DNA from 3 places in the Neobacillus sp. BP17 genome. Region 3 is predicted to be linked to each of the others. Evidence: a T-box and tRNA genes for the amino acid it is inferred to sense, from the RefSeq annotation. Region 3 holds a T-box; the other regions hold tRNA genes.

Region 1 (3,247 bases), 2.2 Mb from region 3:
CGTTCCTTAGAAGAGGACATAAGGTTACATTGGAATGAACAATTATTTGGACCTATTGAAGAATCAAATTAGAAGCTGCAAAGTTTGTTTTCTATGGTGACCGACAAAACCGAAGAAAGCTCAGAAACATTGATATATCAACATTTCTGAACTTTCTTTTCATAAAATGAACTTGAACTCAAAAAGTTCTATTGTGCTATTTAAATAATGTTATTCGTTTGTTAATTAGATAGGTACTAGTATACTTACCTGTATTTCTTTGAATATATAAATTCTGTAATCGGAACTGTAACAAAAGTAATACCCACCACTATAACCAGTGGATAATTATCAATTTCATTGAAACTGCCTGTCCCTTCAGAAATAAACAATATTAAACCAGATAAAATCATGAGAACATAATAACCTATTTTGGCACTTTGGGTTTCAATATGCCTGTCTAATTCATCTTTCTCGCCACCACCTTCATGATGGCCCCAATTAAGCAAATTAAAAAAATAGCTTAACGCTAGAAAACTAAAGAAAATACCAGCTGCATCTATAGTTCCATAACTAACCCATTTGTATAAGGTAAATCCTACAATGGATAGAAAAACAATAAAGACTAAAATAACGATAATACTTTTGGTTTTATTCATTCCTTTTTCCCCCAATCTCAGAGATAAATAAATCTTCCATGGCGACTCCCAATGTCCTTGCGATATCAAATGCTAACTGCAAACTTGGGTCATATTTATTGTTCTCGATAGCGTTAATCGTTTGCCTGCTTACATTGCATAATTCTGCTAACTTCCCTTGAGAAAGACTGCTTTTTTCTCTGTACTCCTTAATTCTATTTTCCATTCACTATGCCACCTTTAGATTTTATAAGGTGTAAAAGGTTTTTTACATCTTGATTATAAAATATGATAAATGGGGTGTCAAAGATATTTTACACTTTAAAATGCCTTATCGATATTTACCCCCACCAGTGAACACGATTTGAAATAATTTTGTCATGAAGGAAACAGCAAAGAATAACTTAAAGACAAACAAAAAACGCCTACTTACATTACTGTAAATAGACGTTCAAAACGTTGATATAACTCAATTCTACTGCTAATTGACGATAAGAAAAAGTAATAAAATAAAGATACCGGTGATCGGGGTCGAACCGATACTCCTCACGGAACACGATTTTGAGTCGTGCGCGTCTGCCAATTCCGCCACACCGGCATAATTAAAGAATCCATAGATAAAACTATGATATTTTGTGAGTAATATTTAACAGGGGCAGTAGGAATCGAACCCACACTGAAGGTTTTGGAGACCTTAGTTCTACCTTTAAACTATGCCCCTAAATGGTGGAGGGGGACGGATTCGAACCGCCGAACCCGGAGGGAGCGGATTTACAGTCCGCCGCGTTTAGCCACTTCGCTACCCCTCCACATATAAAAAACAAATGATAAAACTGGAGGAGGAAGAGGGATTCGAACCCCCGCGCGGTGTTACCCGCCTGTCGGTTTTCAAGACCGATCCCTTCAGCCAAACTTGGGTATTCCTCCATTATAATAATTAAAAAATCTTAATTGGTAGCGGCGGAGGGGATCGAACCCCCGACCTTACGGGTATGAACCGTACGCTCTAGCCAGCTGAGCTACACCGCCATAATATTGTCTTTAAAGTAATTGGTGGAGTCTAGGGGGATCGAACCCCTGACCTCCTGCGTGCAAAGCAGGCGCTCTCCCAGCTGAGCTAAGACCCCAAAAGTTATAAGAAGAATGGTCGGGAAGACAGGATTCGAACCTGCGACCCCTTGGTCCCAAACCAAGTGCTCTACCAAGCTGAGCTACTTCCCGATAAAAAATGCGCCCTGAGAGATTCGAACTCCCGACCTTTTGATTCGTAGTCAAACACTCTATCCAGCTGAGCTAAGGGCGCAAATGAATTTAATTATTTTGTGGTGCCGAGGACCGGAATCGAACCGGTACGGTAGTCACCTACCGCAGGATTTTAAGTCCTGTGCGTCTGCCAGTTCCGCCACCCCGGCAATATCATGGAGCGGAAGACGGGATTCGAACCCGCGACCCCCACCTTGGCAAGGTGGTGTTCTACCACTGAACTACTTCCGCAAAAAACTTGGTGCGGGTGAAGGGAGTCGAACCCCCACGCCTTGCGGCGCCAGATCCTAAGTCTGGTGCGTCTGCCAATTCCGCCACACCCGCATATTATATTAAGTATGCTTCCGCTGATGTAATTCCAATAATTAAGAAGCATGGTGCCGGCGAGAGGACTTGAACCCCCAACCTACTGATTACAAGTCAGTTGCTCTACCAATTGAGCTACCCCGGCATATAGGTTTAAAATTTAAGAAACCGCCTGGCAACGTCCTACTCTCACAGGGACGCGTGTCCCAACTACCATCGGCGCTGAGAAGCTTAACTTCCGTGTTCGGTATGGGAACGGGTGTGACCTTCTCGCCATTGCTGCCAGACTATAAAATTTGAGGCTTCATTCCCTCAAAACTAGATAATGCAGAAGAAGTTTGTAAACTTGAGTTCACCTTAAATGGTTAAGTCCTCGAACGATTAGTATCAGTCAGCTCCACATGTTACCACGCTTCCACCTCTGACCTATCAACCTGATCATCTTTCAGGGTTCTTACTAGCTTGCGCTATGGGAAATCTCATCTTGAGGGGGGCTTCATGCTTAGATGCTTTCAGCACTTATCCCGTCCGCACATAGCTACCCAGCGATGCTCTTGGCAGAACAACTGGTACACCAGCGGTGCGTCCATCCCGGTCCTCTCGTACTAAGGACAGCTCCTCTCAAATTTCCTGCGCCCACGACGGATAGGGACCGAACTGTCTCACGACGTTCTGAACCCAGCTCGCGTACCGCTTTAATGGGCGAACAGCCCAACCCTTGGGACCGACTACAGCCCCAGGATGCGATGAGCCGACATCGAGGTGCCAAACCTCCCCGTCGATGTGGACTCTTGGGGGAGATAAGCCTGTTATCCCCGGGGTAGCTTTTATCCGTTGAGCGATGGCCCTTCCATGCGGAACCACCGGATCACTAAGCCCGACTTTCGTCCCTGCTCGACTTGTAGGTCTCGCAGTCAAGCTCCCTTGTGCCTTTACACTCTGCGAATGATTTCCAACCATTCTGAGGGAACCTTTGGGCGCCTCCGTTACTTTTTAGGAGGCGACCGCCCCAGTCAAACTGCCCACCTGACACTGTCTCCCACCCCGATGAGGGGTGCGGG
Region 2 (3,247 bases), 2.0 Mb from region 3:
GGGTCACCAAAGTTTTTTCATGCTAGTGAAAATAACTTTCATTATTTTGGAGGATTAGCTCAGCTGGGAGAGCATCTGCCTTACAAGCAGAGGGTCGGCGGTTCGATCCCGTCATCCTCCACCATATTTATCTTTCAAAGATTATGCCGGGGTAGCTCAATTGGTAGAGCACGACCGAATATGCTTCCTGAATGAACTTCAGCATACTGACCGAGCTGCTGCTTGGACAAGCTTTTTGAGGTCAGGATGACGGTAACAATACCAGCGTGTTCAAACTAAATATTTTTTCAAATTTTACGCCGGGGTAGCTCAATTGGTAGAGCAACTGACTTGTAATCAGTAGGTTGGGGGTTCAAGTCCTCTCGCCGGCACCATTTATTTTTTTTGCTTTTTTTGAGCCATTAGCTCAGTTGGTAGAGCATCTGACTTTTAATCAGAGGGTCGAAGGTTCGAGTCCTTCATGGCTCACTAGAGTTTTTTGCGAAAGCAAAATAACTATTAATATTGCGGGTGTGGCGGAATTGGCAGACGCACCAGACTTAGGATCTGGCGCCGCAAGGCGTGGGGGTTCGACTCCCTTCACCCGCATCAAAGTTTTTTGCAAGAGCAATATAACTTACAACCTTTGCGGAAGTAGTTCAGTGGTAGAACACCACCTTGCCAAGGTGGGGGTCGCGGGTTCGAATCCCGTCTTCCGCTCCAACTTACGCCGGTTTGGCGGAACTGGCAGACGCACAGGACTTAAAATCCTGCGGTAGGTGACTACCTTACTGGTTCGATTCCGGTCCTCGGCACCATTTAAATTAAATCATATGCGCCCTTAGCTCAGCTGGATAGAGTGTTTGACTACGAATCAAAAGGTCGGGAGTTCGAATCTCTCAGGGCGCACTTTAACGGGAAGTAGCTCAGCTTGGTAGAGCACTTGGTTTGGGACCAAGGGGTCGCAGGTTCGAATCCTGTCTTCCCGACCATGCTTCTAATAATATATGGGGTCTTAGCTCAGCTGGGAGAGCGCCTGCTTTGCACGCAGGAGGTCAGGGGTTCGATCCCCCTAGACTCCACTTATTCGGAGGAATACCCAAGTTTGGCTGAAGGGATCGGTCTTGAAAACCGACAGGCGGGTCATACCGCGCGGGGGTTCGAATCCCTCTTCCTCCTCCATAACTCGTAATCTATTCTTATTGTCGCGGGGTGGAGCACGTTCGAATATGCTTCTTCGAATGATCTACAGCGCAACGATTGAGCCGCTGCTTGAATATGCTTTCTGAAATCAGGGCGGTCAGTATCAAATCGTGGAGCATGCTCCAAATAGAAAACTCTGGTCCGGTAGTTCAGTTGGTTAGAATGCCTGCCTGTCACGCAGGAGGTCGCGGGTTCGAGTCCCGTCCGGACCGTACTTTTATCCCCAGTAGGTAACTACTGTTGATAAAGATTTTGTGTGGCTCAGTAGCTCAGTTGGTAGAGCAAAGGACTGAAAATCCTTGTGTCGGCGGTTCGATTCCGTCCTGAGCCACCTTTTTATATGGAGGGGTATAGTTTAAAGGTAGAACGAAGGTCTCCAAAACCTTTGGTGTGGGTTCAATTCCTACTACCCCTGCCAAATGATTCTATAATGGCGGTTGTGGCGAAGTGGTTAACGCATCGGATTGTGGTTCCGACATTCGTGGGTTCGATTCCCATCAGCCGCCCCATATATTGTATAAACCATTGGGCTATAGCCAAGCGGTAAGGCATCGCACTTTGACTGCGACATGCGTTGGTTCAAATCCAGCTAGCCCAGCCATACATAAAGGCAGCATAGCCAAGTGGTAAGGCCGAGGTCTGCAAAACCTCTATCCCCGGTTCAAATCCGGGTGTTGCCTCCAATTTAATAAATGCGGGTGTAGTTTAGTGGTAAAACCTCAGCCTTCCAAGCTGATGTTGTGAGTTCGATTCTCATCACCCGCTCCACATAAATATGGGCCTATAGCTCAGCTGGTTAGAGCGCACGCCTGATAAGCGTGAGGTCGATGGTTCGAGTCCATTTAGGCCCATCATATTGTTCCGCAGTAGCTCAGTGGTAGAGCTATCGGCTGTTAACCGATCGGTCGTAGGTTCGAGTCCTACCTGCGGAGCCATAAATGCGCCTTTAGCTCAGCTGGATAGAGCATACGCCTTCTAAGCGTAGGGTCAGAGGTTCGAATCCTCTAAGGCGCGTAAAAAAACAAAGTGAAAAACGCTTATCTAAGCGTTTTTTTTGTGCACATTTTTAGCAACCCCCACAATCATTTATGAAGAAATCCGGGGTATTTTGCTGGAAATGACTCGAACAATTACCTTTTGTAGGTGTTTTTTACCTGCTTTTCCAGCTTATTCTAACGCTGAATAAATTCACTTTTAAGAGGAAAAATAAGGATAACTTTTTTAGGGAGGACTTATTTTGACAGAGAACAAAAATGTGAATGCTTCAAATGAACAGGATGTAAATCGGGAGACGTTGACGACGCGCCAGGGCCATCCCGTGATAGATAACCAAAATATCCGTACTATTGGGAATCGTGGCCCAGCGACACTTGAGAATTACCATTTTATTGAGAAGATTTCCCATTTTGATCGGGAAGAGGTCCCAGAACGTGTGGTCCATGCACGAGGATCGGGAGCATTTGGTTATTTTGAAACCTACGGAAAAGTGGGCGATGAGCCGGTAGAGAAGTATACACGCGCGAAAGTGTTCTCTGGAGCAGGGAAAAAAACTCCGTTAATGGTGCGTTTCTCCACAGTGGCAGGTGGGAAAGATTCGCCGGAAACTGCACGTGATCCACGTGGTTTTGCGGTGAAAATGTATACGGAAGATGGGAACTGGGACCTGGTTGGGAATAATTTAAAAATTTTCTTTATCCGTGATGCGATGAAATTCCCTGATATGATTCACGCATTTAAAGCGGATCCAGCATCGAACGTCCCGAATCCACAGCGGATGTTTGACTTCGTTTCTCGTACACCTGAAGCAACGCATATGATTACATTCCTATTTTCTCCATGGGGGATTCCAGCAACATACCGCCATATGCAGGGCTCTGGTGTAAACACGTATAAATGGGTAAATGAAAAAGGCGAGGCGGTGTTGGTGAAGTATCACTGGGAGCCGAAGCAAGGAATTCGTAACCTAACACAAGAAGAGGCAAACTCGATTCAAGCAAAGAACGTTGGTCATGCGACACAAGATTTATATGAAGCGATTGAACGAGGAGAGTATCCAGAATGGGAG
Region 3 (3,247 bases):
CCTTCAAATTGTGAAAGAATTGCCGCTTGTGCAAGTTTTGGTGTGATATCAGCTTCACCAGCAGTATACGCGTTTGCAGATGCTTGTGGATCTTTAGAAACGTTAAAGTTAATTTTCTCTAAAGTAACGTCCTTTGCATTTACATAATCAGCATTCTTTTCTAATACCCACTCAGTTCCTGTTGGACCATCCCATTTAGTCATTTTAAACGGACCATTGTAAAGTAGGTGTGTTGCATCTTTCGCATAGTTATCGCCTTCCGCTTCAACAAACTTTTTGTTTTGTGGGAAGAACAATGGGAAAGTTAAGTAAGATTCGATGTATGGAAGTGGTCTTACTAATGTAATTTCCAAAGTATAATCATCTACTGCTTTAATACCTAAATCATCAAGTTTTGCTTTTCCAGCAACAATTTCAGATGCATTTTTAATTTTGCCTTCCATGAAGTATGCACCGTATGGAGCAGCAACTTTAGGATCAATTGCACGTTGCCATGCAAATACAAAGTCATGTGCAGTTACAGGGTCACCATTTGACCATTTTGTATCTTGTTTTAATTTAATTGTGATAACAGATTTATCATCATTATAAGTTGGTGCTGCTTCAGCAACGCCAGGAATAACTTTTTGGTCTGGATCTAAACGATATAAACCTTCGTTTGTAGCATTTAACATTGTGAAGCTCAATACGTCTTGAGACATTACGCTGTCCATTGAAGGAATTTCTGCAGACTCAAGAACATTTAGAACTTGCTCATCTGCTAATTGGGTTTCTTCAGTGCCGGCTTTATTATCGCCTTCATTTTTGGACGAACCTTCATTCTTGTTTCCGCCCGAACATGCTGCAAGGAACATGCTGAGAACTAGTGATAGTACTAATAGTAGTGAAAGTTTTGATTTCTTCACTAGTAGACCTCCCTTTTCTATTATTCTGAAAAATTACTACATTCTCTATTATACATATTTTCTAGAAATTGTACATTATTTTTTTGAAGTTTATTTACAGTTCAGAAACATTCTTTACGTTATCATTACATTTTCCTATGTTATAATTTAGACTTATACGGATTTTTAATATAATATACTTAAGTAAACCCCTATTAAATCAATCTTTTGGAGGTTATTTAGTGAATTATCAACTTAAGAAAAAACTCCTAATTATAGCATTCATACAACTAGTGATTATTTTTATTTCTTTTATTAATAATCACAAAGTGTCCTTGTTAAGCTATATCAATATATCTTTTTATTTTTCAGCAGGACTCTTGCTTACTTCCTTGCTTGTTTATACTATCCATTCAGGCTTTTATGACGTCATTTCAAAATCTTTCAGTTTTGCGTTTCAAAGAGGTCATAATAAAAGACGATTTGATGAAATACCTCCTTTATCAGAACTTGTTACATTCAACCAAAAGCCCTTAGCTTTTTACGGGCTTATTAATGGACTGTTTATGCTTATTGCCCTGGTCATATATTATTTTTAACTGACTTGAAAATAATTATTCGTTTCATTATAATAAGTACAATTGTATAGTTGCTTAAAAGGCGATGATAAAGAGTAGTACGTATTTACATTCGGATCAGAGAGTTTGTGGGTGGTGGAAACAAACACGAATAAATACGGAATGGACTTTGGAGCCTCTATCTGAACAAATTATTTCTATGTTATATATAAGTAGGATTAGACGTAACCTTGCGTTAAAAGGTGGCTAAATTGTCTTCGAGATGGTTTTAGCAATGAGTGACTCTTTTTTGAGTAATTTAGGGTGGTACCGCGAACCATTCGTCCCTATTCGTTTTAGGGGATGAATGGTTTTTTTATATATTTTTTAGGAGGAAATGATTATGAAAACGATTTTTTCTGGTATTCAGCCAAGTGGAACGATAACACTCGGTAACTATATTGGAGCGTTGAAACAATTTGTAGAAATGCAAAACGAATACAATTGCTTTTTTTGTATCGTAGACCAGCATGCCATTACCGTTCCGCAGGACCCAGGAATTCTGCGGAAAAATATCCGAAGTTTAGCTGCATTGTATCTAGCAGTTGGAATTGATCCAAACAAAGCCACATTGTTTGTTCAGTCGGAGGTTCCTGCTCATGCTCAAGCGGGATGGTTGATGCAGTGTGTAGCCTATATCGGAGAATTAGAAAGAATGACTCAATTCAAAGATAAATCCACAGGGAAAGAGGCAGTACAGGCAAGTTTATTAACTTACCCTCCTCTTATGGCAGCCGATATTCTTCTATATAATACAGATTTAGTTCCTGTTGGCGAAGATCAGAAGCAGCATATGGAATTAACTCGTGACTTAGCAGAACGTTTTAATAAAAAATACAGAGACATTTTAACTATTCCTGAAATAAGTATTCCTAAGGTTGGTGCAAGAATTATGTCTCTGCAAGAACCAACGAAAAAAATGAGCAAATCCGATCCAAACCAAAAAGCTAATATCACACCTTTAGATGATCCGAAGCAAATGGTGAAAAAAATCAAGAGTGCTGTGACAGATTCTGAAGGGATTGTTAAATTCGATAAAGAAAACAAACCTGGTATATCAAACCTATTATCAATTTACTCTATCTTGGGTGGAAAAACTATTTCTGAAATTGAAGGAATGTACGAAGGGAAAGGCTACGGTGATTTTAAAAGTGACCTAGCCGATGTCGTTGTCAACTTCTTTACACCAATACAAGAAAGATACTATGAATTACTTGATTCACCCGAACTTGACCGTATATTGGATGAAGGTGCAGAAAAAGCAAACTTAGTGGCTAATAAGACTTTGAAGAAAATGGAAAACGCTATGGGGTTAGGCCGTAAGAAGAGGTAGAATTTAAAAAAGCCTGAATCCCAACAGATATGTGTAGCATATCTGTTGGGTCAGGCTTTTAATTTACTTTTGGACCGTGTTCCATTTCCCAAAGTTTTTCAAAAAACGGCTGTCCTTTTATTAGATTTTCACAAAATGTTTCATGCCTCTTCGACCATCCATACTTTGTTTCCTCAAATAACTGTTCCCATGCGGCTTCAAAATTTAAAGCTTGAATCGTTGAATAATTTTCCGGACACCATTCAGTGTACCAATACCTAACTTCTGCCTCATTACTCGATGAGAGTAGTTGGTCTAGTGCCATAAATAATAGTTGTTTTAATTGACGTTCTTTTCTTGTTAAACCTCTCATTAATTCCGGCTCAGGTGAGAGAATGTGATAGTCTTTTGATTTTGGCTGCTCATAAAAGTGG

Evidence for each region. The T-box of region 3 lies ahead of trpS (tryptophan--tRNA ligase). A T-box ahead of a tRNA ligase gene usually reads a tRNA of that ligase, here a tRNA-Trp.
Region 1: it has a tRNA-Trp gene. The T-box ahead of trpS (tryptophan--tRNA ligase) is inferred to sense a tRNA for this amino acid. The anticodon was not compared.
Region 2: it has a tRNA-Trp gene. The T-box ahead of trpS (tryptophan--tRNA ligase) is inferred to sense a tRNA for this amino acid. The anticodon was not compared.

The regions. Positions count from the first base shown of each region.
Region 1 is NZ_CM184198.1:3,758,195-3,761,441, forward strand. It holds gene AC4QJR_RS18100 (GntR family transcriptional regulator) at 1-72, shown strand, start outside; gene AC4QJR_RS18105 (DUF2178 domain-containing protein) at 246-638, opposite strand; gene AC4QJR_RS18110 (helix-turn-helix transcriptional regulator) at 631-843, opposite strand; tRNA gene AC4QJR_RS18115 (tRNA-Leu) at 1,134-1,215, opposite strand; tRNA gene AC4QJR_RS18120 (tRNA-Trp) at 1,268-1,338, opposite strand; tRNA gene AC4QJR_RS18125 (tRNA-Tyr) at 1,342-1,426, opposite strand; tRNA gene AC4QJR_RS18130 (tRNA-Ser) at 1,452-1,544, opposite strand; tRNA gene AC4QJR_RS18135 (tRNA-Met) at 1,570-1,646, opposite strand; tRNA gene AC4QJR_RS18140 (tRNA-Ala) at 1,669-1,744, opposite strand; tRNA gene AC4QJR_RS18145 (tRNA-Pro) at 1,762-1,838, opposite strand; tRNA gene AC4QJR_RS18150 (tRNA-Arg) at 1,847-1,920, opposite strand; tRNA gene AC4QJR_RS18155 (tRNA-Leu) at 1,941-2,029, opposite strand; tRNA gene AC4QJR_RS18160 (tRNA-Gly) at 2,037-2,111, opposite strand; tRNA gene AC4QJR_RS18165 (tRNA-Leu) at 2,120-2,204, opposite strand; tRNA gene AC4QJR_RS18170 (tRNA-Thr) at 2,256-2,331, opposite strand; rRNA gene rrf (5S ribosomal RNA) at 2,357-2,473, opposite strand; rRNA gene AC4QJR_RS18180 (23S ribosomal RNA) at 2,548-3,247, opposite strand, start outside.
Region 2 is NZ_CM184198.1:3,542,096-3,545,342, reverse strand. It holds tRNA gene AC4QJR_RS17120 (tRNA-Glu) at 1-9, shown strand, start outside; tRNA gene AC4QJR_RS17115 (tRNA-Val) at 49-124, shown strand; tRNA gene AC4QJR_RS17110 (tRNA-Thr) at 299-374, shown strand; tRNA gene AC4QJR_RS17105 (tRNA-Lys) at 396-468, shown strand; tRNA gene AC4QJR_RS17100 (tRNA-Leu) at 507-588, shown strand; tRNA gene AC4QJR_RS17095 (tRNA-Gly) at 628-702, shown strand; tRNA gene AC4QJR_RS17090 (tRNA-Leu) at 709-797, shown strand; tRNA gene AC4QJR_RS17085 (tRNA-Arg) at 815-888, shown strand; tRNA gene AC4QJR_RS17080 (tRNA-Pro) at 895-971, shown strand; tRNA gene AC4QJR_RS17075 (tRNA-Ala) at 989-1,061, shown strand; tRNA gene AC4QJR_RS17070 (tRNA-Ser) at 1,069-1,161, shown strand; tRNA gene AC4QJR_RS17065 (tRNA-Asp) at 1,321-1,394, shown strand; tRNA gene AC4QJR_RS17060 (tRNA-Phe) at 1,441-1,513, shown strand; tRNA gene AC4QJR_RS17055 (tRNA-Trp) at 1,527-1,600, shown strand; tRNA gene AC4QJR_RS17050 (tRNA-His) at 1,616-1,691, shown strand; tRNA gene AC4QJR_RS17045 (tRNA-Gln) at 1,709-1,783, shown strand; tRNA gene AC4QJR_RS17040 (tRNA-Cys) at 1,792-1,865, shown strand; tRNA gene AC4QJR_RS17035 (tRNA-Gly) at 1,877-1,950, shown strand; tRNA gene AC4QJR_RS17030 (tRNA-Ile) at 1,960-2,033, shown strand; tRNA gene AC4QJR_RS17025 (tRNA-Asn) at 2,043-2,117, shown strand; tRNA gene AC4QJR_RS17020 (tRNA-Arg) at 2,123-2,196, shown strand; gene AC4QJR_RS17015 (catalase) at 2,420-3,247, shown strand, end outside.
Region 3 is NZ_CM184198.1:1,511,452-1,514,698, reverse strand. It holds gene AC4QJR_RS07240 (peptide ABC transporter substrate-binding protein) at 1-905, opposite strand, end outside; gene AC4QJR_RS07235 (DUF3899 domain-containing protein) at 1,127-1,483, shown strand; T-box leader at 1,539-1,793, shown strand; gene trpS (tryptophan--tRNA ligase) at 1,842-2,834, shown strand; gene AC4QJR_RS07225 (YjbA family protein) at 2,893-3,247, opposite strand, start outside.